DNA from 3 places in the Rhizobium sp. SG741 genome. Region 2 is predicted to be linked to each of the others. Evidence: predicted binding sites of a transcription regulator. Region 2 holds the regulator's gene; each other region holds the start of a gene.
What was found. Region 2 encodes PhoB, which activates phosphate uptake and scavenging genes when phosphate is short. Its sites were predicted from a motif close to TGTCATNNANCTGTCAT; they were not measured.

Region 1 (10,021 bases), on a different contig from region 2:
TATCTATAAGACCTGCAACCACGCCAGCGGTCGGCGTGAATTTCATCCTTGCGCCGAACATAAGGTTTTCTGCCTTACGTGCGGACAGCGGAAATGGCCGTACCCGCATCCTGATGTGCATAAAGTGCATAGGCGTTCGCACGACTGTGTTGGCTATCAGAAACGGGGTATCTCGTGTCTAAATCTCTTGACAGTTTCAATTGTCGTTCCACGCTGACCGTGAACGGGAAAGACTACATCTATTTCAGCCTGCCCAAGGCTGAAGCGAATGGTTTGCCCGATGTTTCCAAGCTGCCTTATTCCATGAAGGTGCTTTTGGAAAACCTGCTGCGTTTTGAAGACGGGCAGTCGGTCACCAAGGAACATATCCTTGCCGTCGCCGAATGGCTGACCAACAAGGGCACAGTCGAGAATGAAATCGCCTATCGCCCGGCGCGTGTGCTGATGCAGGACTTCACCGGCGTCCCGGCCGTTGTCGACCTCGCCGCCATGCGCGACGCCATGGTCTCCCTCGGTGGCGATCCGGAAAAGATCAACCCGCTTGTTCCGGTCGACCTCGTTATCGACCACTCTGTTATCGTCGATGAATTCGGCACGCCGCAGGCTTTCGCCCGCAACGTCGAGCTTGAATATCAGCGCAACGGCGAGCGTTACCGCTTCCTGAAGTGGGGCCAGCAGGCGTTCAAGAACTTCCGCGTCGTTCCCCCCGGCACCGGCATCTGTCATCAGGTCAACCTCGAATATCTCGGCCAGACCGTCTGGACGAAGGAAGAAGACGGCGAAACGATCGCTTATCCCGACACCTGCGTCGGCACCGATTCGCACACGACCATGATCAACGGTCTCGGCGTTCTCGGCTGGGGCGTCGGCGGCATTGAGGCTGAAGCCGCCATGCTCGGCCAGCCCGTCTCCATGCTGCTGCCAGAAGTCATCGGCTTCAAGCTGACCGGCAAGCTCAAGGAAGGCGTCACCGCGACCGACCTCGTGCTGACCGTCGTGCAGATGCTGCGCAAGAAGGGCGTTGTTTCCAAGTTCGTCGAATTCTTCGGCCCCGGCCTCGACGCGCTGCCGCTCGCCGACCGCGCCACCATCGGCAACATGGGTCCGGAATACGGCGCGACCTGCGGCTTCTTCCCGGTCGACAAGGAAACGCTGAACTATCTCAACATGTCCGGCCGCGCCAAGGACCGCATCGCGCTCGTCGAAGCCTATTCCAAGGCGCAGGGCATGTGGCGTGACAATGACGGCGCCGACCTCGTCTTCACCGATACGCTGGAGCTCGATCTCGGCGACGTCGTGCCGTCGATGGCCGGCCCGAAGCGCCCGGAAGGCCGTATCGCGCTGGAAAACATCGCCTCCGGCTTCGCTACCTCGCTGGACACCGAATACAAGAAGCCCGGCCAGCTTTCGAACCGCTATGCGGTGGAAGGCACGGACTTCGATCTCGGCCATGGTGACGTTGCGATCGCCGCCATCACGTCCTGCACCAACACCTCGAACCCGTCGGTGCTGATCGCTGCCGGCCTTCTCGCCCGCAACGCCGTCGCCAAGGGCCTGAAGACCAAGCCGTGGGTCAAGACCTCGCTGGCACCGGGAAGCCAGGTCGTCGGCGAATATCTCGCCAAGTCCGGCCTGCAGGCCGATCTTGACAAGCTCGGCTTCAATCTGGTCGGCTTCGGCTGCACCACCTGCATCGGCAATTCCGGCCCGCTGCCGGCGCCGATCTCGAAGACGATCAACGACAAGGGCCTGATCGTATCAGGCGTCCTCTCCGGCAATCGCAACTTCGAAGGCCGCATTTCGCCTGATGTCCAGGCAAATTACCTGGCCTCGCCGCCGCTCGTCGTCGCCTATGCGCTCGCCGGCTCGGTGCAGCTCGATCTGACCAAGGAGCCGCTCGGCGAAGACCAGAACGGCAAGCCGGTCTATCTCAAGGACATCTGGCCGACCTCGCACGAGATCCAGGAATTCATCCTGAAATACGTCACCCGCGAACTGTATGAATCCAAGTACGCCGACGTCTTCAAGGGCGATGCCAACTGGCAGGCCGTGCAGGTTCCTCCGGGCCAGACCTATGCCTGGGACGACAACTCGACCTATGTGCAGAACCCGCCTTACTTCGTCGGCATGGGCAAGACCGGCGCCGGCATTTCCGACATCAAGGGCGCCCGCGTTCTCGGCCTGTTCGGCGACAAGATCACCACCGACCATATTTCCCCGGCCGGTTCGATCAAGGCTGCCTCGCCGGCCGGTTCCTACCTCATCGACCATGGCGTCGGCGTTGCCGACTTCAACCAGTACGGCACGCGCCGCGGCAATCATGAAGTGATGATGCGCGGCACCTTCGCCAATATCCGCATCCGCAACCACATGCTCGGCCCGAACGGCAAGGAGGGTGGCTACACCATCCACTATCCGTCCAAGGAAGAGACCTCGATCTACGATGCGGCCATGCAGTACAAAGCCGAGGGCGTTCCGCTCGTCATCTTCGCCGGCGTCGAATACGGCAACGGCTCGTCGCGCGACTGGGCTGCCAAGGGCACCAACCTGCTCGGCGTGCGCGCCGTGATCGCCCAGTCCTTCGAGCGCATCCACCGCTCGAACCTGGTGGGCATGGGCGTCATCCCCTTCGTCTTCGAGGAGGGCACCACCTGGGCAACCCTTGGCTTTAAGGGCGACGAGATCGTCTCGATCGAGGGCCTGGAACATATCAAGCCGCGCGAGCGCAAGATCGCCAAGATCACCTATGGCGACGGCACGGTTCGCGATATCCCGATCATCTGCCGTATCGATACGCTGGATGAGATCATCTACGTCAACAATGGCGGCATCTTGCAGACCGTTCTGCGCGATCTCGCTGCCTGATAGGCCTGATAGGCTTTGAAGCCATGATTGCATGCCGCCGGGGAAGTTTCCCGGCGGCGTCTTTTTTCACGCTGATGTGTACGAGACGCGCGTTGTCGGGCCTTTGCCTCACCCCATCGTGACTTTGCGTCATCGCGCTAAACTATTATCTCTTGTTTCAGATTTTTCGGGCTTGATACGGACTTGGCTGCCCCAGGGAGCGTGAGCGGTTTCGAGGTCTGCACGGGCAGACACTCTCGAATTTGAGAAAGAGGTACAAGGGAATGCGCCTTCGATTTTCGGTTCCACTTCTGGCAGGCATCGCGCTGGCAAGTTCGCTGCATGCGCAGGAGGCTGCGAAGATCAAGGGCGTGGTCGAGCTTTTCACCGCGCAGGGCTGCGCCTCCTGTCCGCCCGCCGATGCGGCGTTCCGCAAGCTGATCCGCCAGGGCGACGTTGTGGCGCTCGCCTATCATGTCGACTACTGGAACTATCTCGGCTGGAGCGACACCATGGCGTCCAAGGACAATACGGCGCGCCAATATGCCTATGCCCGCGCGCTGGGCCGGAGCGGGGTCTATACCCCCCAGGCCGTCGTCAATGGCCGGGATCATATGAATGGTGCCGACCTCGGCGCAATCAATGTCAAGCTTGATGACTTCCAGCGTGGAGGCGAAGGGCTGATCGTGCCGGTGAATGCCGCCATGAAGGGCGACGAGCTCGAGATCAAGATCGGTGCTGGCCAGGGCAAGGCCAATGTGGTCGTCGTCTATTTCGACAAGGAACAGATGGTGGCTCCGAAGGGCGGCGAAAACAACGGCCAGCAGATTGCCTATATGCATGCGGTCTCCGATGTCGAAACCGTGGGCATGTGGGATGGCAAGGCCATGAACATCGTCTTGCCCGCCAATGTGCTTGATAAAGCCGGTAGGAAAGGGCTTGCCGTTCTCCTGCAGGCTTCGACGCCTTCGGGTGATCCGGCCGCCATCATCGGGGCAACTGTCTTGACGATCGGCTCGGACGGCTGAGTGGCTTTTCCCACATCAGCCTGAAAGCTCTCCGTTTCGGCTAGCGCCGAAAAGGCCCCTATTTTGGCTGCCGCCAAAAAGGGGAGGTGCCCGGCGAGGACGCATTCGGGGCTGGGGTTTAATCGATGCGCCCCGGCCGGGCCGTTTGGCGCGGCGGCGCCAAACGGCTGACTATAATTCTTGTAAATTGGGCGTCGTTTTGACTGAAATGCGGCGCTGCCAAGATGCTTTCTCGCGCCGAAAAGAAATTGTGAGCGGCCAGGTGTCTTGCAATTTGAAGCGGCTGAGGCAAACTGTCATTCTCCTGTCATGAGATAGCCCTTGGGGGATTGATGACTGATCAGCCGGATTTGCGACATAGCGAAAGCCGCTCCGTCGATACCACCACCTCCGTCGTTGTTGATCTCAGGGAATACAAACAGAGCAGGGATCCGATACCGGTGACCTTTCATCGCCGGGAGCTCGACGCCATTTTGTGGATCTACGGCCGCATGGTCGGCGAAGGCGAGTGGCGGGACTACGCAATCGATCATCTCAAGGACAAGGCGGTTTTCTCCGTCTTCAAACGCTCCGGCGAGATGCCGCTCTTCCGTATCGAAAAGAACCCGAAGCTGGCCGCCAAGCAGGGCGCCTTCTCGGTGGTCAGCACCAGCGGCATGATCCTGAAACGCGGGCATGACCTGAGCCAGGTGCTGAAGGTTTTCGACAAGCAGCTGAAGCTGGTGGAGAAGTAGTTTCCCTGAATTGACGGTGGGTATGAGGATAGTGCGGCCCCCCTCTGTCCCGAAGTGACCGAGGGGGTATCAGAGGCTCGGCATACGGGTAATGCTACCCGCCGAACAACGTCCCAGGATAAACCGACGGATCCGGATCGGTATCCGCACCATCGCCCAACGCCTTTTGCATCAGCATGGTATCCAGCCATCGGCCGTGCTTGTAGCCGGTGCCTTTCAGCAACCCTACCTCGGTGAAGCCTGCGGCGCGATGCACGGCGACGGAGGCCGGATGTGCTCCGCCGATGACGGCGATCATCTGGCGGAAGCCGAGCGTCTGGCAGCTCTCCACCAAGGCGTCCAGCAGCAGCCTCCCGACGCCCCGCCCGCGGGCTTCCGGGGCAAGATAGATCGAATCCTCCACCATCCAGCGATAGGCCGGCCGCGTGCGGAACGCCGAGGCATAGGCATAGCCGAGGAATGCGCCGCCCTCGTCTTCGGCGACGATGTAGGGATAGCCCTTCTCCCGGATTGCCTGAAAGCGGTCTGCCATCTCCTCATCGCTCGGCGGCGTGATCTCGTAGCTCGCCGTGCCGTTCAGGACGGAATCGCGGTAGATGGCGGTGATTTGCGGGAGGTCGTCTGGAGTTGCGCTGCGAAGGCTGACGGACATGTGCTTCTATTGCCTGATCTGGGATTTTGAACGTCGATATCAAATCGCAGAGCCGGCAGCCAGGCAAATAAAAAAGGCGGCCGAAGCCGCCTTTCCGATGAGTTGTTCAAACCGTGCAATTAGCGGCGGTTGCCCATGAACTGCAGCAGGAACATGAACAGGTTGATGAAGTCCAGGTAGAGCGACAGGGCGCCCATGATGGCCTTGCGGCCGGCCACGGTCGCATCGTCGGCGGTGTAGTACATTTCCTTGATCCGCTGCGTATCGTAGGCGGTGAGGCCTGCGAAGATCAGCACGCCGATCACGGAGATCGCGAACTGCAAGGCGGACGAAGCCAGGAAGATGTTGACGAGCGAGGCGATGATCAGGCCGAAGAGACCCATCATCATGAACGAGCCCATCGCAGAGAGATCACGCTTCGTCGTGTAGCCGAAGAGCGACAGCGCGCCGAAGGAGGCGGCGGTCACGAAGAAGGTCTGCACCACGCTCTGGCCGGTGTAGATGATGAAGATCGACGACAGCGACAGGCCCACCAGCGCGGCATAGACCCAGAAGGTCGTCGTCGCGGCGGCTACGCTCATGCGGTTGATCCTGAAGCTCAGGAAGAAGACCATTGCCAGCGGAGCGAAGATCACCACCCACTTCAGCGGGCTCAGATAGATCGCCTGACCGAAGGTCGTGATCTGTCCGTTGGCGAAAGCGAGGGTGAAGGAGAGATAGGCGGCAACACCCGTGATCGCCAGACCCAGCGCCATCAGGTTATAGACCTTGAGCATGTAAGCTCGAAGGCCTTCGTCTATCATCGCACCGGATTGCGCACCGCTCTGCGCCCGGTTTTGGTAGTTGCGAAAGTCAGCCATGTTTTCCTCTTTTAAGCTCCGATGTGAGTACGGTGTCGGGCCTTCCAGGCCCAGGCGCCGCTGCGGAGCTCCAGCATGCCTGCACAGAATATGAGGCTTTCATGCCTTATACACAAGGGTCTAGCTGTTGGCGCCGTGTTAAATCGGCGTAATATCGGGCGGCTTTCGCGGCGTTCGGTTAATCCGCGAAGGCGATTCACAGTTCGCGCAGAACGGGCGCCGCCTTCTGGCCGAGGATGCGCCAGGTGCCGATCAGACCGATGCCGACCGTCAGCACCAGGGCGATGATGAGCGTGGAGAAAGCGACATCGGGCATGAAGGTCGAGGGCAGGTGCATGATGCGGCTGACGATGTACCAGGCGGAGACGGAGCCGGCGATCAGCGCGAAGACGGCGGTTGCCGAACCGAGGATCAGATATTCGTAGCTGAAGGCACGGATCAACATTGCCCGCGTCGCGCCGAGCGTCTTGAGGATGACCGCATCATGGGTGCGGGCGCGATTGCCGGCGGCAAGCGCGCCGGCGAGCACCAGCACGGACGCGATAAGCGCGACCGAGGCGGCGGCGCGGATGGCGGTGGCGAGCTGTCCCACAAGCGTATTGACGACATCGAGGGCATCCTTGACGCGGACGCTGGTGATGGTCGGATAGGCGTTGGTGACTTTCCTCAGGATCGCCGCCTCCTGCGCCGAGGTGGCGGAGGCATCGGTCAGGGTTGCCAGCCACGCATGCGGGGCTCCCTTGAAGGTGTTGGGCGAGAAGATCATCACGAAGTTGATCGACAGCGACTGCCATTGCACCTTGCGGAAGCTGGCGATCTTTGCCGTCACGTTGCGGCCGAGGACATTGACAGTCACCTTGTCGCCGATCTTCAGGCCGAGCGCCTTGCCTTCATCGTTGGAAAAGGAGACCAGCGGCTCGCCGCTATAATCCTTGTCCCACCACTGCCCTTCGGTAAGGGCGGCGTTTTCGGGCAAGGTCTCGGCATAGGTGATGCCGCGGTCGCCGCGCAACACCCATTGTCCGGCCGCCGGCACCTTCATTTTCGTGACATCCTCGCCGTTGAAGGCGACGATCCGGCCGCGCAGCATCGGCGCCTCGACGAGCTTGCCCTTGGGGTCCTCGTTGAGGACGATCTTGCGGAAGCCCTCGAGTTCCGGTCCCTGTATATCGACGAAGAAGAAATTCGGCGCCTTTTCGCTCATGCGTCCGGTCAGCTCGCGGCGCATGTTGCCGTCGATCAGCGTCAGGGTCACCAGAAGCGCCAGGCCGAGGCCGAGCGACAGCACGACGGAACCCGTGAGCGCGCCGGGCCGGTGGATATTGCCGATCGCAAGCCGCAGGGCCGGCGAGCGCACACGCGGGCTGCGGCGGGCGAGCCAGGAGAGGAGTGCGGCGACCACGCGCAGCACGACGAAGGCGGCGGCGATGGAGACGACGAAGACGATGGCGATGAAGCGATCATAGGCGGTGACGATCGCGAGAGCCACAAGAGCCGCCATCAGCACGCCGGCGGCGAGCAGATAGGGCCAGCCGGGCAGGCGGCGCGCTTCAAAGCCCTGTTCGCGGAAAAGTGCCGTCGCCGGCACCTCGCGGGCGTGGCCGAGCGGCGGAATGGCAAAGGCAAGCGTCGTCAGCAGGCCGAAGAGGGCCGCCAGCATCAAGGGGCCGGGATAGAGCCGCGGTGCAGTCGATATGGGCAGGAATTCCGCCATGAATTGCGAGGCCACCAACGGCGCGATGGCGCCGAGGACAAGGCCGACAGCAACACCGGCGAGCGCAATGACGGCAATCTGGATGAGATAGATCAGCACCACGACGAAGGCCGGGGCGCCCAGGCATTTGAAGGTGGCGATGGTGGTGCGCTTCGAATCGAGGAAGGCGCGCACGGCATTGGCGACGCCGACGCCGCCGACGATGAGAGCCGCCAGTCCCACCAATGTCAGGAACTGCGAGAAGCGGGTGATGTTGTCGGCAAGCTCGGGTGCGGCGCGGCCGCTGGTGCGGATCGACCAGCCGGCCTGCGGGAAGGCGGCATTGGCGCGATCGCCGAGGTTGCGCAGCCCGGTCGCGGGATCGTCCATGCGGATCCTGTAGGCCTGCTCGACGAGGCTGCCAGTGGTGATCAGGCCGGAGGCGGCCAAGGCATCGCGGCTTGTGAGCAGGCGGGGGGCGAAGCCGAAGCCTTCGGAGACGGCATCCGGCTCATTCGTGATGGTGCCGCTGATGTGGAGCTTTGTATTGCCCAGCAGCAGATCGCTGCCGACCTTGAGGTTCAAACGCTCAAGCAGGAGGGGAGCGACGACGGCGCCATAGGCGCCATCCTTGGCGGCAAGCAGGGTCGATAGCGGCTGGTCGGGATCGGCCTGAAAGGTGCCATAGAGCGGATAGGCGTCATCGACCGCCTTGACCTCGACCAGCGCCTGGTTGGAGCCGTCGGGCAGGCGGGACATGGAACGCAAGCTGGTGGAGCGGGAGAGCTTGCCGAGGCCTTGGAGATAGACCAGTTCCTCAGGGCTTGCCTCGCGATTGCGCAGCTCGAAGCGGGCGTCGCCGGCCAGAAGCGACTGGCCCTGCGTCGAGATGGCATCGGTGATCGAGCGGGATACGGAGTTGACGGCGGCGATGGCGCCGGTGCCGAGCGCGATGCAGGCGAGGAAGATATAGAAGCCGCCAAGACCGCCGCGCAGTTCGCGCAAGGCAAGGCGGAAGGCGAGAGTCAGGCGCATCCCCGCCATGTTCATGCGATGGCCGCCTGATTGACGCGTGACGGAGCGCTATCCTTCTCGATTTCACCTGATCGTACGCGGATCTGGCGCGAGCAGCGGGCGGCAAGCGCCGGGTCGTGGGTGACGAGCAGCATGGTGGTGCCACGCTCGGCCTGCTGGGCAAAGAGCAGGTCTGCAATCTGCCGGCCGGTATCCGTGTCGAGATTGCCCGTCGGTTCGTCGGCGATGAGGACAGCAGGCGAGGGCGCAAGTGCGCGGGCAATCGCCACGCGCTGCTGCTCGCCGCCGGAAAGCTGGCCGGGATAGTGATTGAGCCGCTCTCCCAAACCGACCGCCTGCAGCTCCCGCCGGGCGATGTCGAAGGCGTCTCTGTTGTTGGCGAGTTCCAGCGGCACGGCAACGTTTTCCAGCGCCGTCATATTGGCGATGAGATGGAAGGATTGGAAGACGATGCCGATATTGCGGCCGCGGAAATCGGCGATGCGGTCTTCGCTCAGACTATGGAGAGGCGTGTCGCGGATCAGCAATTCGCCGCTGTCGAGCTTCTCGAGGCCGGCCAGCACCATCAGCAGCGTCGACTTGCCGGAACCGGAAGGGCCGACGATACCCACGGCCTCGCCCTCCATGACTGTGAGGTCGATGCCCTTCAGCACATGGACGGAGGCGGCGGCACTGCCGAGCGTCAAATCCGCCTTCTTCAGCTCGATGATGGTTTTTGCCAATGCGAACGCCCTATATATCAGAGAACATCAGAGATAGTGGCGGGCGCAAATTGGCCCGGACAGCGAATTTAGGAAATCGATCATGAGTTTTAAAGTTGCTGCGTTTCACTTCGCTGTCATCACTTTCGGTCTTTTGTTTGGCGCTGTGGATGCCGCCGAGGCGCGGACCATCCAGCTCGTCGGATTGGGCGACAGCCTGATGGCCGGTTATCAACTGCCGCCGGGCGACGGCTTTCCCGCCAAACTGGAGGCGGCGCTGAAGGCCAAGGGGCTTGATGTGGCCGTCGCCGATGCCGGCGTATCGGGCGACACGACATCCGGCGGGCTTTCCCGCGTGGACTGGTCCGTGCCCGACGGCACGGACGGGGTGATTCTCGAGCTCGGCGCCAATGACGCCCTGCGCGGCATTCCACCGGAACAGACGGAAAAGAATCTCGAAACGATGATCGGCCA
Region 2 (10,021 bases):
ACGGTATTCCCGTATGCCAAGATCGTTGCCGAAAGCTTCGGCGAGACCTTTACCAATTTCAAGACGCCCGTGGTCGAGTCGGGTGGCTCCGGGGCCGGCCTCAAGGAATTCTGCAAGGGCGTCGGAACGGATTCCATCGACATCGCCAATTCATCGCGCCCGATCAAGGACAGTGAAATCGAAGCCTGCAAGGCTGCCGGCGTCGCTGATATCCAGCAGATCAAGATCGGCTACGACGGCATCGTTTTCGCTTTCGACAAGAGCAATCCGGACATCAAGTTCGAGCCCGTCGATCTCTACAAGGCACTTGCCGCCGAAGTGGTCGTTGATGGCAAGCTGGTTCCCAATCCCTACAGGAAGTGGTCGGAGATCAAGCCGTCGCTGCCGGATTTCGAGATATCAGCCTATATTCCGGGCGAGAAGCACGGGACGCGGGAAGTCTTCGAGGAGCGGGTGCTTGCCGCCGGCTGCAAGGCTTCCGGCGCGGTCGACGTGATCAAGGCAGCCGTTTCCGATGCTGGCCAGCAAACCAAGAAATGCGTCGCTGTACGCAAGGATGGCGTCGCAGTCGATATCGACGGCGACTATCCCGAGACACTCGCCCGCATCAATGCCAACAAGCACGGCGTCGGCGTTTTCGGCCTGTATTTCTACCAGAACAATGCCGACAAGCTGAAGGTCGCCACCGTCAGCGGCATCGTGCCGTCGGGCCAGACGATCGCCGATGGCACCTATCCGGTGTCGCGTCCATTGTTCTTCTACGTCAAGAAGGCGCATCTCGGCGTCATTCCGGGCCTCAAGGAATATGTCGATTTCTTCACGAGCGATCAGATGATCGGACCGGACGGCCCGCTGGCGGAATATGGCCTCGTGCCCGCTCCGGATGGCGAGCGCGACCAGATCCGCAAGGACTTCGCCGGCGGGAAGATCATGTAAGTGCATAGAGACTATGCGCCGGTGCGGGTTTGATCCGCGCCGGTGTTCGCCGGGGAGTGGGAATGAGCATATCGCTGCTGTTGTTGTGTCTGTCGGTCATTGGTGCCCTTGCCTTCGTGCTCGGGCGCGCGCGGGCGACTGCGCTATCAGGCGGCAGGTCTTCCTCGATGCACTCCCGGCTCGGCTATCATGGCGCCTATGCCGCGATCTGGGCGGTGCTGCCGGCCCTGGCGCTCGTCTGTGTCTGGCTGATCGTCAGCCCGATTATTATCGATCGCCTGGTGGTCAAGTCCTTTCCGGAAGAGGTGAGAACCCTTCCGCAGGCGGAGCTTAACCTCAGCTATGGCATGGTGCGCAGCATTGCCCACGGCATGCGCCTGCTCGATGGCCAGGAACTCGCCGCGGTTGACGGTGGCTCGGCCGATCTCCAGTTGCTTCTGGCGCAGAAGGGCGTGCCACTCGCGGTCCGCCCAACGGGTTACATGATCGATGCCGCCAACAAATATAGCGGCATGCGCGAAGTCAGCCGGATGGTGATGTCCGCATCGGCGATCCTTCTGTCGTTGCTTTGCGCGGTTCATGGCTTGCGTGCCATCGCCCCGCGTTTTCGCGCCCGCAACCGTGTCGAGCAGGTCATCCTCGGCGCCCTGATCGTCGCCTCCTCCATTGCGGTGCTGACGACGGTCGGGATCGCCTTTTCGATGCTTTCGGAGGCGGCGCGTTTCTTCAGCATGGTACCTGCCCATGAGTTCTTCTTCGGCACTGTCTGGGATCCGCGCTTCACCGGTGCCGGTTCACAGATATCCGGAACTTTCGGCTTGATACCCTTGCTGGCCGGCACGATCTATATCGGTCTCGTCGCCATGTTGTTCGCGGTGCCGATCGGCTTGTTCGCCGCCATCTACATGGCCGAATATGCTTCGGCCCGCGTGCGCTCGATCGCCAAGCCGCTGCTCGAAGTGCTGGCCGGCATTCCCACGATCGTCTACGGCTTCTTTGCCCTCGTCACGGTCGGGCCGTTCCTGAGAGACATCTCGGCGGAGATCGATGGCCTGCTAGCGGGAAGCTATACAAGTTTCATCGAGGCGCAGAGCGTCCTGACGGCGGGCTTCGTCATGGGCGTCATGCTCATTCCCTATGTCTCCTCGCTGTCAGACGACATCATCATGGCCGTGCCGCGGTCGCTGCGCGATGGCTCGCTCGGTCTTGGCGCCACCCGCTCGGAAACGGTCAAGCGCGTTTTGCTGCCGGCGGCACTTCCGGGCATCGTCGGCGCGCTGCTGATGACCGCCTCGCGGGCAATCGGCGAAACGATGATCGTCGTACTGGCCGCCGGTGTCGCGGCTCGCATGCAGTTCGATCCCTTCGAACCCATGACGACGGTTACCGTGAAAATCGTCAACCAGTTGACCGGCGATCTGGAGTTCACCTCGCCGCAGACACTGGTCGCCTTCGCGCTCGGCATAACGCTGTTCTGCCTGACGCTCTGCCTGAACGTCTACGCGCTCTACATCGTCCGCCGCTACAGGGAGCAATACGAATGAGCGACATCGTATCCTCCCCGTCACAGAATATTCCGCGCGGGCTTACGCCGGGCGCCCCGGCGCGGCGCGATATCGGCATCAAGCGGCGCTATGCCGCCGAGCGCCGCTTTCGGGCCTATGGCATCGCCGCCGTAGTCTTCGGCCTGGTCTTCCTTCTCACGCTTGTCTCGACCGTGGTCCGCAACGGCTATACCGCCTTCGTGCAGACCTCGATAACCCTACCGATCGAATTCACCGAGAAAGTCATCGACCCCACCGGCAAGCGCGCCAGCGATCCGAAGGTGCTGATATCAGCCAACTATCCGGTCCTCATGCGCGATGCGCTGGTGAAGGCCTTGGGCATCGATCCTTCCGATCGCGTACTCGTGCGCGAAGCCACGACAATGGTGTCGGACAGTGCGCGGATTGCACTGCGCAACAAGATCATGGCCGATCCCTCGATCATCGGAACGACTGGGAATGTGACGTTCCTTGCGAGCGCCAATATCGACTCCGCCAACAAGGGGCAGATCGACCTGGCGGCCGACGAGAAGGATCGCAAGGTTTCCGATCGGCAGCTCGGCTGGATGAAGCAGCTGACAGCCAGCGGCGCGCTGCACGAAGCTTTCAACAGCGGTCTCTTCCTCTCGGGTAACTCGAGCCGCCCCGAGGCCGCGGGCCTCGGCGTCGCGCTGATCGGCTCGCTCTATCTGATGCTGACTGTCCTCGTGCTCGCCTTGCCCGTCGGTGTCGCCGCTTCGATCTATCTGGAGGAATTCGCGCCAAAAAACCGGCTGACGGATCTGATCGAGGTCAACATCAACAATCTCGCGGCGGTGCCCTCCATCGTCTACGGCCTGCTCGGCCTTTCGGTGTTCATCAACATGATGGGGCTGCCGCGCTCTGCCTCGCTGGTCGGCGGGCTGGTGCTCAGCCTGATGACGCTGCCGATGATCATCATCGCCACGCGCTCGGCACTGCGCGCGGTACCGCCATCGATCCGCAGCGCGGCACTCGGCCTTGGCGCGTCGCGCATGCAGATGGTCTTCCATCATGTGCTCCCGCTCGCCATGCCGGGCATCCTCACGGGCACCATCCTCGGGCTGGCGCATGCGCTCGGCGAGACGGCGCCGCTGCTTCTGATCGGCATGGTCGCCTTCGTCGCCAACTATCCGGCCTCGCCGCTCGATCCTTCGACGGCGCTGCCGGTGCAGATCTACATGTGGGCGAGCGAAGCGGAGCGGGCCTTCGTTGAGAGGACCTCCGGAGCGATTATCGTGCTGCTCTTCTTCCTCGTTGCGATGAATATCGGCGCGATCCTGCTGCGGCGCCGCTTCGAACGGCGCTGGTAGGGGAGGGCGACCAAATGAACATGATGACGGAAGCCGCGGGCGAAAGAGCATTAGCCAAGAAGATGATGACGATCCCCTATAAGATGATCGGCCAGGACGTCTCGGTCTTTTACGGCGACAAGCGCGCGCTCTTCGATGTCAACCTGAACATTCGCGCCAATACGGTCACGGCGCTGATCGGTCCTTCCGGCTGCGGCAAGTCCACTTTCCTGCGTTGCCTCAACCGCATGAACGACACGATCGAGACCTGCCGCATCACCGGCAAGATCACGCTCGACGATCAGGATGTTTATGACAACAGCATCGATGTCGTGGAGCTGCGCGCGCGTGTCGGCATGGTCTTCCAGAAGCCCAACCCGTTTCCGAAGTCGATCTACGAGAACGTCGCCTACGGACCACGCATCCATGGCCTGCACAGCTCGAAAGCCGATCTCGAGCATATCGTCGAGACCAGCCTGCAGAAAGCCGGTCTCTGGGGCGAGGTCAAGGATCGGCTCTATGATGCCGGCACGAGCCTGTCCGGCGGCCAACAGCAGCGTCTGTGCATCGCTCGCGCGGTCGCAGTCAGTCCAGAGGTCATCCTGATGGACGAGCCATGTTCGGCGCTCGACCCCATCGCAACCGCAAAGGTCGAGGATCTGATCCATGAGCTGCGGGAAAACTTCACCATCGTCATCGTGACGCATTCCATGCAGCAGGCAGCCCGCGTTTCGCAACGCACCGCAATGTTTCATCTCGGCCATCTGGTTGAGGAGAACGATACCGATAAAATGTTCACCAATCCCGACGATTTCCGCACGCAGGATTACATCATGGGCCGTTTTGGTTGATGATGCCGTGCGCGCGGCTCCTTTCACACAGTTCACCTTGAGGATAGAAAAATGGTCTCCACTCACATTCTCTCTGCCTATGACGAAGACCTGAAGTTCCTGACGCGCCGCATTGCGGAAATGGGCGGTCTGGCCGAGCAAATGGTCAGCGACAGCGTTCGCGCACTGGTCCAAAGCGATACCAGTCTTGCGCAGAAGGTCATTTCCGACGACGTCATTCTCGATCATGCGGAACGGGAAGTCGGCGACAAGGCGATCGTCACCATCGCCCGCCGGCAGCCGATGGCCGCCGACCTGCGCGAGATCATGGGCTCGATTCGCATCGCTTCCGATCTGGAGCGTGTCGGCGACCTCGGCAAGAACACCGCCAAGCGCGTCATCGCCGTGCAGGGCACAGGCGTTCCGCGGCGGCTTGCCCGCGGCATCGAGCATCTCTCCGAACTGGCGCTCAGCCAGCTCAAGGAAGTGCTTGACGTCTATGCCACCCGTTCGCCGGACAAGGCTGTGTCGATCCGAGAGCGCGACGAGGAAATCGACGCGATGTACACCTCGCTCTTCCGCGAGATGCTGACCTACATGATGGAAGATCCGCGCAACATCACCACCTGCACGCATCTTCTCTTCTGCGCCAAGAACATCGAGCGCATCGGTGACCATGCCACCAACATCGCCGAGACGATCTATTACATGGCGACCGGCGCCCAGCCAGAAGGCGAGCGCCCGAAGGATGATACCGCCAACACCGTTGGCGCGGTGACGGAATAATCTGGAAGCGAAGAAAAGGAGACCAGAGGCGCATGGTTCCGAGAGTTGCTGTTGTAGAAGACGAGGAAGCGCTCAGCGTTCTGCTGCGCTACAATCTCGAGGCTGAGGGCTTCGAGGTCGATACGATCCTCAGAGGCGATGAAGCCGAATTGCGTCTCCAGGAGCGCATCCCCGATCTTCTGATCCTTGACTGGATGCTCCCCGGTGTATCCGGCATCGAGCTCTGCCGCCGGCTGCGTATGCGGCCGGAGACGGAGCGCCTGCCGATCATCATGCTGACGGCCCGCGGCGAGGAAAGCGAGCGCGTGCGCGGTCTTTCCACCGGCGCGGACGATTACGTCGTCAAGCCGTTCTCGACGCCGGAGCTGATGGCCCGCGTCAAGGCGATGCTGCGGCGCGCCCGCCCGGAGGTTCTCTCCACGGTACTGCGTTGCGGCGATATCGAGCTGGATCGCGAGACCCATCGCGTTCACCGCAAGAGCCGCGAAGTGCGGCTGGGACCGACGGAATTCCGCCTGCTGGAGTTCCTGATGTCCTCGCCGGGCCGGGTCTTCTCGCGTTCGCAGCTGCTCGACGGCGTATGGGGACACGATATCTATGTCGACGAACGTACCGTCGACGTGCATGTCGGCCGCCTGCGCAAGGCGCTCAATTTCTCCAATATGCAGGATGTCATCCGCACCGTTCGCGGTGCGGGTTACTCCATGGAAGCTTGAGCGGGTACGCCCGTTCAGGCATCGACATAGCGGCGGAAACAGAAAACGGGCCTTTCGGCCCGTTTCGTTTATCTGATCTAGAGCGGCTACGCGTTTCACCGACTCGCGTGACGGCTCTATGCTATTGTTTTTACGCAATTCCAGGAAAACCGCTTCGCACTTTTCCTGGAATTGCTCTATGGGGCATCTCAGCCGCGCGGTTGAGCTGGCCGACGCCGTTCATGCACCGGCTGGTAGGCCAGGCGCTGATGGTAGCCGCAATAGGGCGATGCATCCGGGCTCTCGTTGCCGCAGAAGTGGAAATCGTCCTTCAGCGGGTCACCGACGGGCCATTTGCAGGTGCGTTCCGTCAGCTCGGTCAGGACGAGGCGCCGAGAGATCGGAACGACGACGTTGGCAGCCGGACGATATTGGATCTCGTTGACCGCATCGACCTCAATCTCTTCCTTGAGCATGGTCGCGCCCTGCTGGCGGGTAACCGTGCGGGTTGCGACGCGCGATGTATAATTCGATGCGCGGGGCGCCGAGGCGCCGCGCTTCGGCGTTCGGGCAGCGGTCGCCGTGCCGCCCGCCTTCGCTCGGCCCGGCAGGCTCAAGCGGTGCACCTTGCCGATGACGGCGTTACGGCTGACACCGCCCAGCTGCGCCGCGATCTGGCTGGCGCTCAACCCTTCGGACCATAGCTTTTTAAGCTTCTCGACGCGTTCGTCTGTCCAATTCATGCCCTGTCTCCGCTGTCGCGTTTCCGATGGCAGAATCCTTCACCATTGCCCCGCATAGGATCGAGGCGCGAAACGCTCTAAAATTGTGGTGACTAGTTCCGCCGCATGCAGTCTAGCAATTGGTTTTTAACCTAGTGTGAGGCTGACTCCGTGACAAGAGTCGCGGGAATCTTGAGGAATCGATTTCGAGGTTTTCCCCAACTTGCTGTCCTGGCGTGGCATTTATGCAATATGATCCGGCCAACGCATCCCGTTCGGCTGCGGCCGCTCTCTCGCACCTGCTAAATCGCCAGTTTTGTTGACATCGCGGTGCAAAACATCAATAGTGCCCACGCCGCCGCAAGGCGGCATTTTTGATTTTTTCGGACCCGTTTCATGGAAAGGAAGCGATTGGTCCTTAGGGTTGTGATCGAGGAGATACGCCATGGCCGAGACAGCGGCGCTTTATGACACCTATATGCGCGCTCCGCTGCGGTTCGAGCGAGGCGAGGGCGTCTGGCTGATCACGGAAAATGGCGAACGCTACCTCGATTTCGCGGCCGGTGTGGCAGTCAATTCGCTCGGTCATGCGCATCCCCATCTCGTGGCCGAACTGAAGGCGCAGGCTGACAAGGTATGGCACCTGTCCAACCTCTACGAAGTGCCCGGTCAGGAGAAGCTGTCGAAGCGGCTGACGGAAGCCACATTCGCTGACAAGGTGTTCTTTACCAATTCGGGCGCCGAAGCGCTGGAATGCGCCATCAAGACGGCGCGGCGCTATCAGTTTGCCAACGGGCATCCCGAGAAGTTCCATATCATCACCTTCGAAGGTGCCTTCCACGGTCGTACCATCGCGACGATCGCTGCCGGTGGCCAGGAAAAGTATATCGAAGGCTTCGGCCCGAAGGCCCCCGGCTTCGACCAGGTGGCTTTCGGCGATCTTGACGCGGTTCGTGCCGCAATCACCGATGCGACGGCTGCGATCCTGATCGAGCCGGTGCAGGGCGAGGGCGGTATCCGCCCGGCGACCAACGAATTCCTGCGCGGTCTCCGCGATATCTGCGACGAGCACGGTCTGCTCCTGGTGCTCGATGAAGTACAGTGCGGCGTCGGCCGCACGGGCAAGCTTTTCGCCCATGAATGGGCCGGCATCAAGCCCGATATCATGGCGGTGGCCAAGGGTATCGGCGGTGGTTTCCCGCTCGGCGCATGCCTTGCGACGGCAGAGGCAGCCTCCGGCATGAAGGCCGGCACGCACGGGTCGACCTATGGCGGCAATCCGCTTGCCATGGCGGTCGGCAATGCGGTGCTCGATATCGTGCTGGCCGATGGCTTCCTGGAGCATGTGCGTGATATGGCGCTGGTCTTCCGCCAGGGCCTTGCTTCGCTCAAGGATCGCTTCCCGGATATCATCGAGGACATCCGCGGCGAAGGTCTCATGCTCGGCATCAAGGCAGCCATCCCGCAAGCGGATCTGCTGCAGGCGATCCGCGCCGAGCATCTGCTGGGTGTTCCGGCCGGCAACAATGTCATTCGCCTGCTGCCGCCGCTGGTCGTGACCGCCGAGGAAGCGCGCGAAGGTCTTGCTCGCATCGAGCGTGCGGCCGAGCGTGTACGCGCCGCCCGCGTCAAGAAATCAGCCTAAGTTCGACGCCCGCAGTCGGGGCGTTCTTGCCCTATGCGGGCGTTATTGTTTTTTCTGGAGTACAGGTGAGGACATGGCTTCTCCGAAACACTTTCTCGATCTCTCGGCTGTCGCGGCCGCCGATCTGCGCCACATCATCGATGACGCGATCGTGCGAAAAAGGGCGTTGAAGGCGGGTACCGCCGATAAGCCGCTTGCCGGCAAGATGCTGGCGATGATCTTCGAGAAGCCTTCCACCCGGACCCGCGTCTCCTTCGACGTCGGCATGCGCCAGCTCGGTGGCGAGACACTTTTCCTGTCCGGAACCGAAATGCAGCTCGGCCGCGCCGAGACGATCGGCGATACGGCGAAGGTGCTGTCGCGCTATGTCGATGCGATCATGATCCGCACGACCGATCATTCGCGCCTGCTGGAACTGGCGGAGCATGCGACCGTTCCGGTCATCAACGCGCTGACCGACGATACGCATCCCTGCCAGATCATGGCCGACATCATGACCTTCGAGGAGCATCGCGGCCCGGTCAAGGGCAAGACCATTGCCTGGACGGGCGACGGCAACAACGTGCTGCATTCGTTGATCGAAGGCGCTGCGCGGTTCGGCTATCGCATGAACATGGCGGTACCTCTTGGTTCCGAGCCCAAGGATCACTATTTGAACTGGGCCCGCAACCAGGGCGCCGAAATCATGCTCTCGCATGATGCCGACCGTGCGGTCGCCGGTGTCGATTGCGTGGTAACCGATACCTGGGTTTCCATGAATCAGGAACACCGGGCCCGCGGTCACAACGTCTTCCAGCCCTATCAGGTCAACGCGGCTTTGATGGCACAGGCCGGCAAGGACGCGTTGTTCATGCATTGCCTGCCCGCCCATCGCGGGGAGGAAGTGACTGATGAAGTGATCGATGGTCCGCAATCCGTTGTTTTCGATGAGGCGGAAAACCGCCTGCATGCGCAAAAGTCGATTCTTGCTTGGTGCCTGGGCGCAATCTGAGGATATGAAACCGCGTCTGAGGGCGCGGGCGCAGTAGGAGTAGAGCAATGGCCGAAAATGCAGCCTCGCTGGGTCAGTTTGATTTTGCCGGTGACGATCACGTGGTTCCCTTCCAGGTGGAAGGGCTCGATGTGCGCGGTCGTGCCGTACAGCTTGGTTCGTTGCTGGACGCAATTCTTGCCCGGCACAACTATCCGACCCCGGTCGCCCGGCTTTTGGCCGAGGCCATCGTCCTGACCGTCCTGCTCGGAACCTCGCTGAAGTTCGAGGGCAAGTTCACCGTGCAGACCAAGAGCGACGGTCCCGTCGACCTCCTGGTTGCCGATTTCTCGACGCCGGAAAATGTCCGCGCCTACGCTCGTTTCGATGAAGAGGCTCTGGCAAAGGCGATCGCCGCCGGTGAAACCGAGCCGGAACAGCTGCTCGGCAAGGGCGTGCTCGCCTTCACTATCGATCAGGGTCGCTACAGCCAGCCCTATCAGGGCATCGTCGCTCTCGACGGCGCCTCGCTCGAGGAGATTGCCGGCACTTATTTCCGCCAGTCGGAGCAGATACCGACTCG
Region 3 (10,021 bases), on a different contig from region 2:
GCCGCGACGGCGGCCCGCGCCTGAGCCACCCTCGACATTGAGGGCATAGCGGCGCACGAGCAGCGGGAAACGCGCCTCGATGACCTCGACCGAGTAATTGTAGGTATCGCCGTCGGTGAGGGCGATCAAGGCATTTGCACCATCCGCATCCTCGCTCGCGCCCCAGCCGCCATGCTGCGGCTCGATATGGATGAAGGGTTGGCCCGCCGCATCCCTGCCGGCGAGATAGACGACGCAGAGGCTTGTATAGGACCCCGCCGAAAACCGTTCCGGCATGAGCCCGGCAAGGGCCTTCCACACAAGTTCGGAGGCATGAACCGAGCCTTCGTAATACCAGCCGGTCGGCGACGGCTTTTCCGCCGTGAAAACCGACCCCCGTGGCGCAACGACGGTGAGAGGCCGAAACCAGCCTTCGTTGGAGGGGGCCTGCGGCGCCACCAATGCCTTGAATATGGTGCGCACAGCCGATTGCAGCGCGCCCGCCGCACAATTGATCGGACCGGCAACGGCCGGCGGGCAACCGGTGAAGTCAGCGGTCAGTTGGTCGCCCGCAATCGTCACCGCAACCCTGACTGCGATGGGATCGGTGGTCACGCCATCCCCATCGATGATATCCTCGGCTTCATAGGTCCCGTCAGGCAAGGCGGCAATGGCGGCGCGCGCCTGCTTTTCGCTCACCGTCAGGAGATGATCGAACGCGGCCTCGACGACATCGACGCCATATTTCCGGGCAAGTTCTTCCATCCGGCGCGCAGCGACCCGAACAGTTGCCACCTGTGCCGTCAGATCGCCGATGGCAATGTCGGGCAGGCGGACGTTTTCACGGATGATGCGGAGGATTTCGCCGGAGAAGCGGTCGCCACGCACCACCTTGACGCCGGGCAATCTCAGCCCTTCCTGAAAGACCGAGACGGCATTGGGCGCAAGCGAGCCGGGAACCGAGCCGCCGACATCGAGATAATGGGCAACATTGATGGCATAAGCCAAAATCCGACCATCGAAGAAGATCGGCTTGACGATGGCAAAATCGCAGGCATGCGTGCCGCCGGAATAGGGATCGTTCGTGAGCAGGATGTCCCCGTCCTCGAGATCCTCGCCATAGAGTGCGATCAGAGATTTGACCTGCGTGCCGAAAGTACCGGTGAACAGCGTGATGCCGTTCATCTGCGCGACCAGTTCCCCGGTGTGCGTCAGGAGACCGCAGGCGAAATCGAGCACCTCGTAGATTACCGGGCTCATCGAAGTTCTGGCCATCACCACGCCCATCTCATCGACGGTTGCAGTCAGCTTGCCTTCGATGATCTCCTGGGTCACGGGATCGACAGTGGTCACGAAGCACCCCTCAACGCTATGTTATTAAAACATAGATTAGGGATGAATTGATCACCTCGATAGCCTTCCTGATGGGTGGGCGAGCCGCAATCCATATCCTACCCATTCAGGTGGGTTAACGACTTAGGATACCTTTGTCACGCGCCACGGACACCGCCGCAGTCCGGGTCGAGACATTGAGCTTGGCGAAGATATTGCGCAGATGGAACTTGATCGTGTTGTCGGAGAGCTTAAGGGCGCGGCCGATTTCCTTGTTGGAAAGTCCGGCGCTCAGCAGTTCCATCACCTTGCGCTCGCGGCTGGTAAAGCCGGACATATCCTCGCCGGCCGATGCGTGCTGCGCCTCATCGGCGACCACAAGCAAGGATTCGAGCCGCTTGCGGGTAATATCCGCGACGGCCGGATGATCGGCGAGCACACGAAGATCGGCGAGCCGCACCGCGTGCTCGAGATGGAGGAGCGTGCGGTAATCAGCAAGCGGCATCGTCAACACGAGATCGGAAAGGTGGGTCGCGGCCAGATCGGCACGGCCCTCGGCTGTGAGAAGCCCGATCTCGATGAGCTCGAGCTCAATGGCGCGCAGGGTATGCGGGCGCTGAGCCTGGCGCGTGATCAGCCGATTGAAAACGTCGCGTGCCTTCGAAGGTTCGCCGAGCGCCAGATAAGCGCGTGTCCAGAAGAGCGATGGGGTCACGCCACGCAGATGGATTGACAATGCATTGGCACGATCCGAGGCCTCAGCCTGCGCGCCGAAGCCGTTGGCCTCGGCATGGCGGATCGCCTGATCCAGATCGCCCGACGCCAACAAAAGCAGGGCCCGCTCGCCATCGACCAAGCGGATGAGCCTATCGAAGCCACGGCGGCGTGCAACCGCGCGAACGCGATCCATGGCGGCGTGGGCGGCAAGATGGTCCCCGCGCATGCGCAGGATCCGCTGTTCAGCCATGAAGCCGGCGGCAAGAAGATCAAACCAGGTGTCGTGACGTTCAAGATGCGGCAGCGCCCAGCCCAGCGTTTCCGCTGCCGCTTCCGTATCGCCGCGGATGGAAAGAAGCTCGGCCTTCAGCACCTGGCCGACGGCATCGAGGTCGCTACCGGGGCCGATATTGGTCTGCGCTTCGCGGATCAGCTGGTCATAGGCCGAAATCGCGCTCGCGCAATCTCCCGAGAGAAAGGAGGCCTGACCGACATGGGTGTAGAGATGCATCGCGCCGAAATCGGCACCGCCGTCGCGAAAGGCGCGGATGGCAAGCTGACCATAGTGCAATGCGCGGTCGAGCTCGCTGCGGATCAGGAAATTGTATGAGAGCATGTTCAGCGCGAGCGCCCGATGGATAAGCTCCACGCCGTCCGGCCGCTGCAAGTCGTCCTCGAGCGCCGAAAGATCGGCCGCACTTGCCCAACGATCCATGTAGAGCGCCATGAGAATGCGCACGACACGGAGATCCTTCGCCAGCGTCTCGTCAGCGACAACAGCACGCTCCGCTATGGCGATATAATGGTTGGCGGCGTCGAGCTGCGCCGCCTTGGCGCAGAAAATCGCAAGCCCGAGGGTCGCAAGCGGAAAGCGACCAAGATCGATCTCGGCAGCGCGCCCGCTCAGCGCCTGGAAGAGCGTTGCGCCGCCGCGTGTGGTGGCGTAGATGCGCCGCCAGCCGCCGGCAGTTTCGACGATGCGCGCCGCGAGATTGGCGTCATCCGCGAGAAGCGCGTGCTGGACCGCCCTCTCGATATCACCCTGAGCTTCGAACCAGCGCGCCGCCCGGTTCAGCGTGCGCTTGGCATCAACACCCCTCCGGCTGGCGGTTTCCTTCAGGAACGCGTTGAAGACCGGATGATAACGCATCCAGTTGCCGGGTCCGGCAAGCAGGGTGACGGGAAGGGCGTGCTGGTTCAGCCGTTCGATGAGGCCCGCGCGCGCTCCACCTTCCAACACCGCCTCGAGCAGACCACGATTGAAGGCAGGCAAGGCGGCGGTCTCGATCAGAAACAGGCGGATGTCCTCAGGCAAGTGTTCAAACACCTGCTCCGAGAGATAGGAGCCCATGTCGGCACTCCCGCCGTCGAACGAGGCCAGAATGGAATACCCTTCGTCCACTTCCGAAACCAGCAGGCTCACCATCTGCAGCGCCACGGCCCAGCCCTCGGTCCGGCGATTGAAGGAGCCGACCTGCTCTTCGGTCAGATGGATACCCTTGCAGGCAAAGAATTCCCGCGCCTCGGAATCGGAAAAGCCGAGTTCGGCAATACCAAACTGCTTGAATTCGCCGCTGAGCCGCAACGCAGAAAGGGGAAAGCGCGGCGGGCTGCGCGTCACCAGCACCAGTTTGACGTGGCTGAGCGAGGGATCGGCGAGGATCTTCGCCATCAGCGCCTCGGTCGCATCCGTCTGAGCGAAATGATAATCGTCGAGGAAGACGATGACGGGGCCCTCGAGCTTGCGCAGGCGCGTCGCAAGGACGGAAAGAAGCGCGCTTGCCGGCAGATTGCCGGCGTCGCCGCCGTCCTCGGCCAGAAGCGGCTCCAGCGCATCGATGAGGGCAAGAAGAAAGGTGGCCTGATCCATATGCTCGGCATCAAGCGAGGCCCAGCAGAGACTGACACCTTCCTCCTTCAGTAGCTTGTACCATTGCGCCGCAAGCGAGGTCTTGCCGTAACCGGCAGGCGCCACGATGGTCGTCAGCCGACGCAGTCCGGCGCGCTGAAGCTGCCGCAACAGATCGCCGCGCTTGATGGTTTGCTGTCCGCTTGTTGGGGGAGCAAATCGGTTCTGTCCACTCATGGGGCGCGATGATGCGGACTTGGCAGGCTCTTGGCAAGTCAAGCTAAACCTCGTCTCTTAGTTGTCCCCTGTGGGGCAAATCTGGAAACGATTTCAGTCATTGCGCATGCTTCGAGGAAGACGATCGACAGAGATCGGTCTCGCTTACCACACAGCGGGCTTCGATGGCGGACCCGCCGAAACGGGACCGTCATCGCTTCATCGTATCAATAGATCTCCGGCACGTACATTTCCAGCGGCACCGGCGTGCGATGATAGTCGGCATTGCGCATGCGCTCGGGCAGGATGATTTCCGGCTTCGGCACATTTTCATAGGGGATCTGGGTGAGGAGATGCGCGATGCAGTTGAGGCGCGCCTTCTTCTTGTCGACGGCGTGCACGACCCACCACGGCGCTTCCGGAATGTGAGTACGTTCCAGCATCTCTTCCTTGGCCTTGGTATATTCCTCCCAGTGCACGCGGCTCTGGAGGTCCATCGGTGACAGTTTCCATTGTTTCAACGGATCCTGAATGCGCATGCCGAAACGGAATTCCTGCTCCTCGTCGGTGATCGAGAACCAGTATTTGATGAGAATGATGCCAGAGCGTACCAGCATGCGCTCGAAATCGGGAACAGAGCGGAAAAATTCTTCGAGCTCCTCCGATGTGCAGAAACCCATGACGCGCTCGACGCCGGCGCGGTTATACCAGCTGCGGTCGAACAGCACCATTTCGCCGGCGGTCGGCAGATGGGCCGTGTAGCGCTGGAAATACCATTGATGACGCTCGCGCTCCGACGGCGCCGGCAGCGCGACCACGCGGCAGACGCGCGGATTGAGGCGCTGCGTGACCCGCTTGATGGCGCCGCCCTTACCGGCGGAATCGCGGCCCTCGAACAGCACGACAACCTTGAGCTTCTTGTATTGCACCCAGTCCTGCAGGCGCACGAGTTCGTGCTGGAGGCGAAAGAGCTCGCGGAAATAGATCCTGCGGTCGAGCGAGGGGCCGGTCTCGTCACCCATCCCCTCGGCAACCAGCTCGTCCAGGCGATCTTCCTCGAGCTGCATCTCCAGTTCTTCGTCGAAGCTATCGACAATCTCGTCCTTGATGCGGTTGAGCCGATCCTGGGTCTCTTCGGTCATTGCGCGCTTCCTGCTCTGTTTTCCTATTGATGTTGAAATATTCGACCGGAAGGAGCCAGCGCGCTCGCGCTCACTCAAGTCGCGGTATTACTCGGCAGTCCAGCCGCCATCGACGGAAAGCGTCGTGCCGGTGATCTGCTTGGCCGCGTCGCTGCACAGAAATACGGCGACAGCGGCAATTTCATCCACGGTGACGAATTCCTTCGTCGGTTGGGCGGCGAGCAGCACGTCGTGCTTGACCTGCTCTTCCGTCATGTTGCGTGCCTTCATCGTCTCTGGGATCTGCTTTTCGACCAGCGGCGTCCAGACGTAACCCGGCGCGATCGCATTGACGGTGACGCCATCCCGCGCAGCTTCCAAAGCGATCGTCTTGGTCAGGCCGGTGATCCCGTGCTTGGCCGAGACATAGGCCGACTTGAAAGGCGAGGCGACCAGCGCATGCGCCGAGGACGTGTTGATGATGCGGCCCCACTTGCGGGCCTTCATGCCGGGAATGGCGGCCTTGATCGCGTAGAAGGCGGCGAGAAGATTGATGCGGATGATCGCTTCCCATTTGTCATCCGGGAATTCCTCGATCGGGGCGACAAACTGGATGCCGGCATTGTTGACGAGAACATCGAGGCTGCCGAAGGCTTTCTCGGCATCGCGCACCATTGAGGTCACTTCCTCGCCGTTCATCATGTTGGCGCCGGAATAGCGGCACTTCACGCCGAAATCGGCTTCGATCGCTGCGCGTTCCCTCTCGATCGCGTCGGCATCGCCGAGACCGTTGATCGTAACGTTCGCACCTTCGGCGGCAAAGGCGCGCGCAATCGCAAGCCCGATGCCGCTCGTCGAACCAGTGACCAGCGCATTCTTCGAAGTCAACGAACCCATAATGCAACTCCCGCAATCTCTATGACATGGTTGAGTAAATGGAAAATGCCGAGATGAGCGCACACTGCCAGTGTCATATGTCGCTTTGATAACAGATCCGACGGCCAGTCGGCGGCAACTATCCGGCAACTGACATTTCACTGTCATGCAACCATGCAAGTTTTCGCCGCTACGCCCGGCGGTTTTCTCCAACTGTGGAAAAATGCGATGAAGGTCGAAGACATTCTCAAGCATGCCTATGCGATGCCGTTGACCAATCCTTCCTATCCTCCCGGACCCTATCGGTTTTTCAATCGCGAATACATCATCATAACCTATCGCACCACGCGCGAGGCACTGCAGGCCGTGGTGCCGGAGCCGCTCGAAATCGACGAGCCGCTGGTGAAATACGAATTCATCCGCATGCCCCACTCCACCGGCTTCGGCGACTATACGGAGACCGGGCAGGTCATCCCGGTCAGATATCGGGGCCAGGCTGGCGGCTACGTCCATTCCATGTATCTGGACGACGATGCGCCGATCACCGGCGGCCGCGAGATCTGGGGCTTCCCGAAGAAACTCGCCAATCCAAAGATCGTCAACGAAGGCGAGGTCATCGTCGGCACGCTGCATTACGGCAGCGTGCTGTGCGCGACGGGAACGATGGGCTACAAGCACAAGCCGGTAGAGCAGGCACCGTTGCTTGCCGCTCTGTCCGAGCCCAATTTCCTGATCAAGATCGTGCCGCATGTCGACGCCACGCCGCGCATCTGCGAGCTCGTGCGCTACTACCTGACCGATATCACCATCAAGGAAGCCTGGACTTCGCCCGCCGCCCTCGATCTCAGGCCGCATGTGATGGCGGACGTGGCGCGGCTGCCGGTTCTGGAAGTGGTCTCGGCCGTCCATTTCACCGCGGATCTGACGCTCGGGCTCGGCGAAGTCGTTCACGACTATCTCGCCGAGCGCAGGTAACAGAGCCTTATCTTTCCCTTTGCTGGAGATGCACCGTGCTCGAACGAAACGCCAAAGCCGCAGTGCCGACGATCCCCGAAATTGCCACGCAATATGATCGTGTCGCCCTGGTATTTCAGGGCGGCGGCGCGCTCGGTGCCTATCAGGCTGGCGTCTATCAGGCTCTGGCGGAGGCGGGATGCGAGCCAACATGGCTTTCCGGCGTGTCCATCGGCGCCGTCAACGCGGCCATCATCGCCGGCAACGAGCCGCGCCACCGCCTGCAGCGCCTCGAACAGTTCTGGCAGATCATTTCCGGCCGCAAGATCTGGGCCTACACGCCGGAAGGCGACGTCTTCCGCGACATCCGCAACCGCACCAGCTCATGGATGACCATGACGATGGGGCAGCCCGGCTTCTTCAAGCCGCGCTTCCCCAATCCATGGCTCGAACTGCCGGGCGCAGAGGGCGCTACCAGCTTCTATGATTCCGCCGAACTGAAGAAAACGCTGGAGATGCTGATCGATTTCGACGTGCTGAACGACGGCAAGAAGCGCTTCAGCGTCGGCGCGGTCAATGTCAGGACGGGCAACTTCGTCTATTTCGACACCGACAATCTGCGCATCGAACCGGAACACATCATGGCGAGCGGCGCGCTGCCGCCCGCCTTGCCGGCCGTCCGCATCGAAGGTGAATATTATTGGAACGGCGGCATCGTCTCCAATACTCCGCTGCAATATCTGCTCGACCAGGACGAGGATCGCAGCTCGCTGGTTTTCCAGGTCGATCTGTTCAGCGCCCGCGGCGTGTTGCCGCGCAGCATGCCGGACGTGCTGTCGCGCCACAAGGATATCATGTATTCAAGCCGCACCCGGCAGAACACCGACAATTTCAAGCGTATCCACGGGCTGAAGATGAAGCTGCTCGGCGCTCTGAAGCGCGTCCCGAAGGACCAGCTGACCCCGGAAGAGGAAGAGTTGATCATCGACTATTCCGATGCCGGCGTGGTCAACATCGTCCACCTGATCTATCAGCACAAGAACTACGAGGGCCACGCCAAGGACTATGAATTCTCCGGCACCTCGATGCGCGAACATTGGGACATGGGCCTCGAGGACACCAAGCGCACACTGCGCCATACCGAATGGCTGCTGCCGCCCCTCGGCGACGACGCCGTTGCGATCCACGACCTGCATCGCGAAGACCCGGTCTGAGACGGCACCGTTTTGGTGCCTATGCGCTCGTGAGCATCACGACTTCCGTTCTGATCCGGGCGTCGTCGATTTCCACGATCCGATAGCCGAACGCGCCGGTATCCACCCGAAGCGGGTCGGAATGCTTAATGATTTGATAGGAAACAGCCGGCGTGGCGAACTGGCTGATATTCGCTTGGCGGACCTCGTCTATCATGTGGTAATGACCGCAAAATACCGATAGCTCGCAATCGGTGCGGGAAAGAAGCAGCGTCTTGACCTCATCCCGGTCACGCAAGGCGACGCCAGACTGCTCCAGGGGCGTATCGATCGCAAGGACCGGATGATGCACAAAGAGCGCTGCCTTGCTTACGCCATCGAGTTCACGGGCAAGCCAGGCGCGCTGATCGTCGCCCAGCACGTTATCGGACGAATCAAGAAAGATGCGTTTCAGATGTCCGCTATTGTGTGAAAAGCACATCTTTCCTTCGACGGCACCATCGTCCATGCGACAATGTTGCACGACGTTGGGATAGGTATCGTGGTTGCCGAGGATGATGGACACTTTGAAATCATAGCCGCCCAGAATCTCGAAAAAACCCCCAACCGATTCCTGCGTCCCGATATCGCCACCAAATACGACATCAGAGATGCCCTTGCAGGCGATATCGTCGAGAACTAACCGAAGATGGTCCTCATGCTCTCGAGGCTCGTCGAGATAGCGCATTTTGGTGCCGGCCATTTCGGCTCCCATCGTCAGTTTCTGGCCGAGGTGAGCGTCGGTTAAGTGAGCGATAACAGTTCTGGTCATTGCCGGACCTCAATTCGAGAAGATGGTTGTGGTGTTCAGAGTCGTGATCTAACACCGCAACCTATGATGCCGACCCAACTCGATGCTTCGACCCGTGTCGAAGCGTGCGAACATCTTTCCTGCTAAGATGGCGGCTGACCTCAGGAGCCACGATGATGAACCAACAGCCGAATATTGCCGCCGCAGCCTTTCTGATTGCTGATTCCGCTCGCGCCGTCATGCTCACCGCGTTGCTCGACGGACGCGCGCGGCCGGCTGGTGAGCTGGCCTATTGCGCCGGCGTGACCGCGCAGACGGCCAGCTCGCATCTGAGCAAACTGCTGGCGGGCGGCATGCTAACGGTCGAAACGGAAGGGCGTCACCGTTACTATCGCCTGGCCGGCTCTCATGTGGCCCTTGTTCTCGAAAACCTCGCCTCCATAGGACCGAGGGAACCTGTTCGCCGAAGAGCGCTCACGCATGACGCACAAAAACTCCAGTTTGCGCGCTGCTGCTACGACCATCTGGCCGGCCGCGTCGGCGTGGCGGTCGCCTGCGGGCTGCAAGAGCGAGGCTTTCTCGTTGCGGCATCCGATAAACAATTCGAGGTAACGCAAGCCGGCGCGGATTGGTTTGCATGCGTTGGCCTCGAGGTCGCGGCGGTCAAGCCGGGCCGGCGCGGTCTCGCCCGGCAATGCCTCGATTGGACGGAGCGGCAATACCATCTCGCCGGCCCGCTCGGCGTTCGATTCACCGATCTTCTTTGCACCAAGGGGTGGATACGGCGCGCAAAGTCGTCCCGCGCCGTCGAGGTCACGCCTATGGGATGGATAGGGCTGAAAAAGCATTTCGGCATTGAGGAGCAGATATTGAAGGTATCCGTCGATCATACCGTATAGCGGGCGGAGCCCAGGCTCCGCCCTTCCCACTCCATACTGACCCGCCTCTAGAGAAGTTTTTCCAGCGTAATGGGCAGGTCGCGGATCCGCTTGCC

Region 1: the regulator PhoB is predicted to act here: its motif matches at 4,167-4,183, upstream of FHT29_RS15495 (DUF2794 domain-containing protein).
Region 3: the regulator PhoB is predicted to act here: its motif matches at 6,242-6,258, upstream of FHT29_RS06015 (acetoacetate decarboxylase).

The regions. Positions count from the first base shown of each region.
Region 1 covers NZ_JAAZQP010000005.1:279,047-289,067, forward strand. Annotated here, with positions in the region: gene acnA (aconitate hydratase AcnA) at 175-2,865, shown strand; gene FHT29_RS15490 (thioredoxin family protein) at 3,129-3,872, shown strand; gene FHT29_RS15495 (DUF2794 domain-containing protein) at 4,205-4,606, shown strand; gene FHT29_RS15500 (GNAT family N-acetyltransferase) at 4,701-5,258, opposite strand; gene FHT29_RS15505 (Bax inhibitor-1/YccA family protein) at 5,378-6,118, opposite strand; gene FHT29_RS15510 (ABC transporter permease) at 6,315-8,861, opposite strand; gene FHT29_RS15515 (ABC transporter ATP-binding protein) at 8,858-9,568, opposite strand; gene FHT29_RS15520 (arylesterase) at 9,651-10,021, shown strand, end outside.
Region 2 covers NZ_JAAZQP010000003.1:387,157-397,177, forward strand. Annotated here, with positions in the region: gene FHT29_RS10350 (substrate-binding domain-containing protein) at 1-936, shown strand, start outside; gene pstC (phosphate ABC transporter permease subunit PstC) at 999-2,480, shown strand; gene pstA (phosphate ABC transporter permease PstA) at 2,477-3,811, shown strand; gene pstB (phosphate ABC transporter ATP-binding protein PstB) at 3,826-4,641, shown strand; gene phoU (phosphate signaling complex protein PhoU) at 4,693-5,406, shown strand; gene phoB (phosphate regulon transcriptional regulator PhoB) at 5,439-6,122, shown strand; gene FHT29_RS10380 (GcrA family cell cycle regulator) at 6,311-6,844, opposite strand; gene FHT29_RS10385 (aspartate aminotransferase family protein) at 7,269-8,468, shown strand; gene argF (ornithine carbamoyltransferase) at 8,542-9,459, shown strand; gene FHT29_RS10395 (Hsp33 family molecular chaperone) at 9,507-10,021, shown strand, end outside.
Region 3 covers NZ_JAAZQP010000002.1:126,506-136,526, reverse strand. Annotated here, with positions in the region: gene FHT29_RS06035 (hydantoinase B/oxoprolinase family protein) at 1-1,332, opposite strand, end outside; gene FHT29_RS06030 (LuxR C-terminal-related transcriptional regulator) at 1,448-4,114, opposite strand; gene ppk2 (polyphosphate kinase 2) at 4,321-5,235, opposite strand; gene FHT29_RS06020 (3-hydroxybutyrate dehydrogenase) at 5,323-6,111, opposite strand; gene FHT29_RS06015 (acetoacetate decarboxylase) at 6,319-7,065, shown strand; gene FHT29_RS06010 (patatin-like phospholipase family protein) at 7,101-8,258, shown strand; gene FHT29_RS06005 (metallophosphoesterase) at 8,278-9,048, opposite strand; gene FHT29_RS06000 (winged helix-turn-helix domain-containing protein) at 9,204-9,926, shown strand; gene FHT29_RS05995 (xanthine dehydrogenase family protein molybdopterin-binding subunit) at 9,974-10,021, opposite strand, start outside.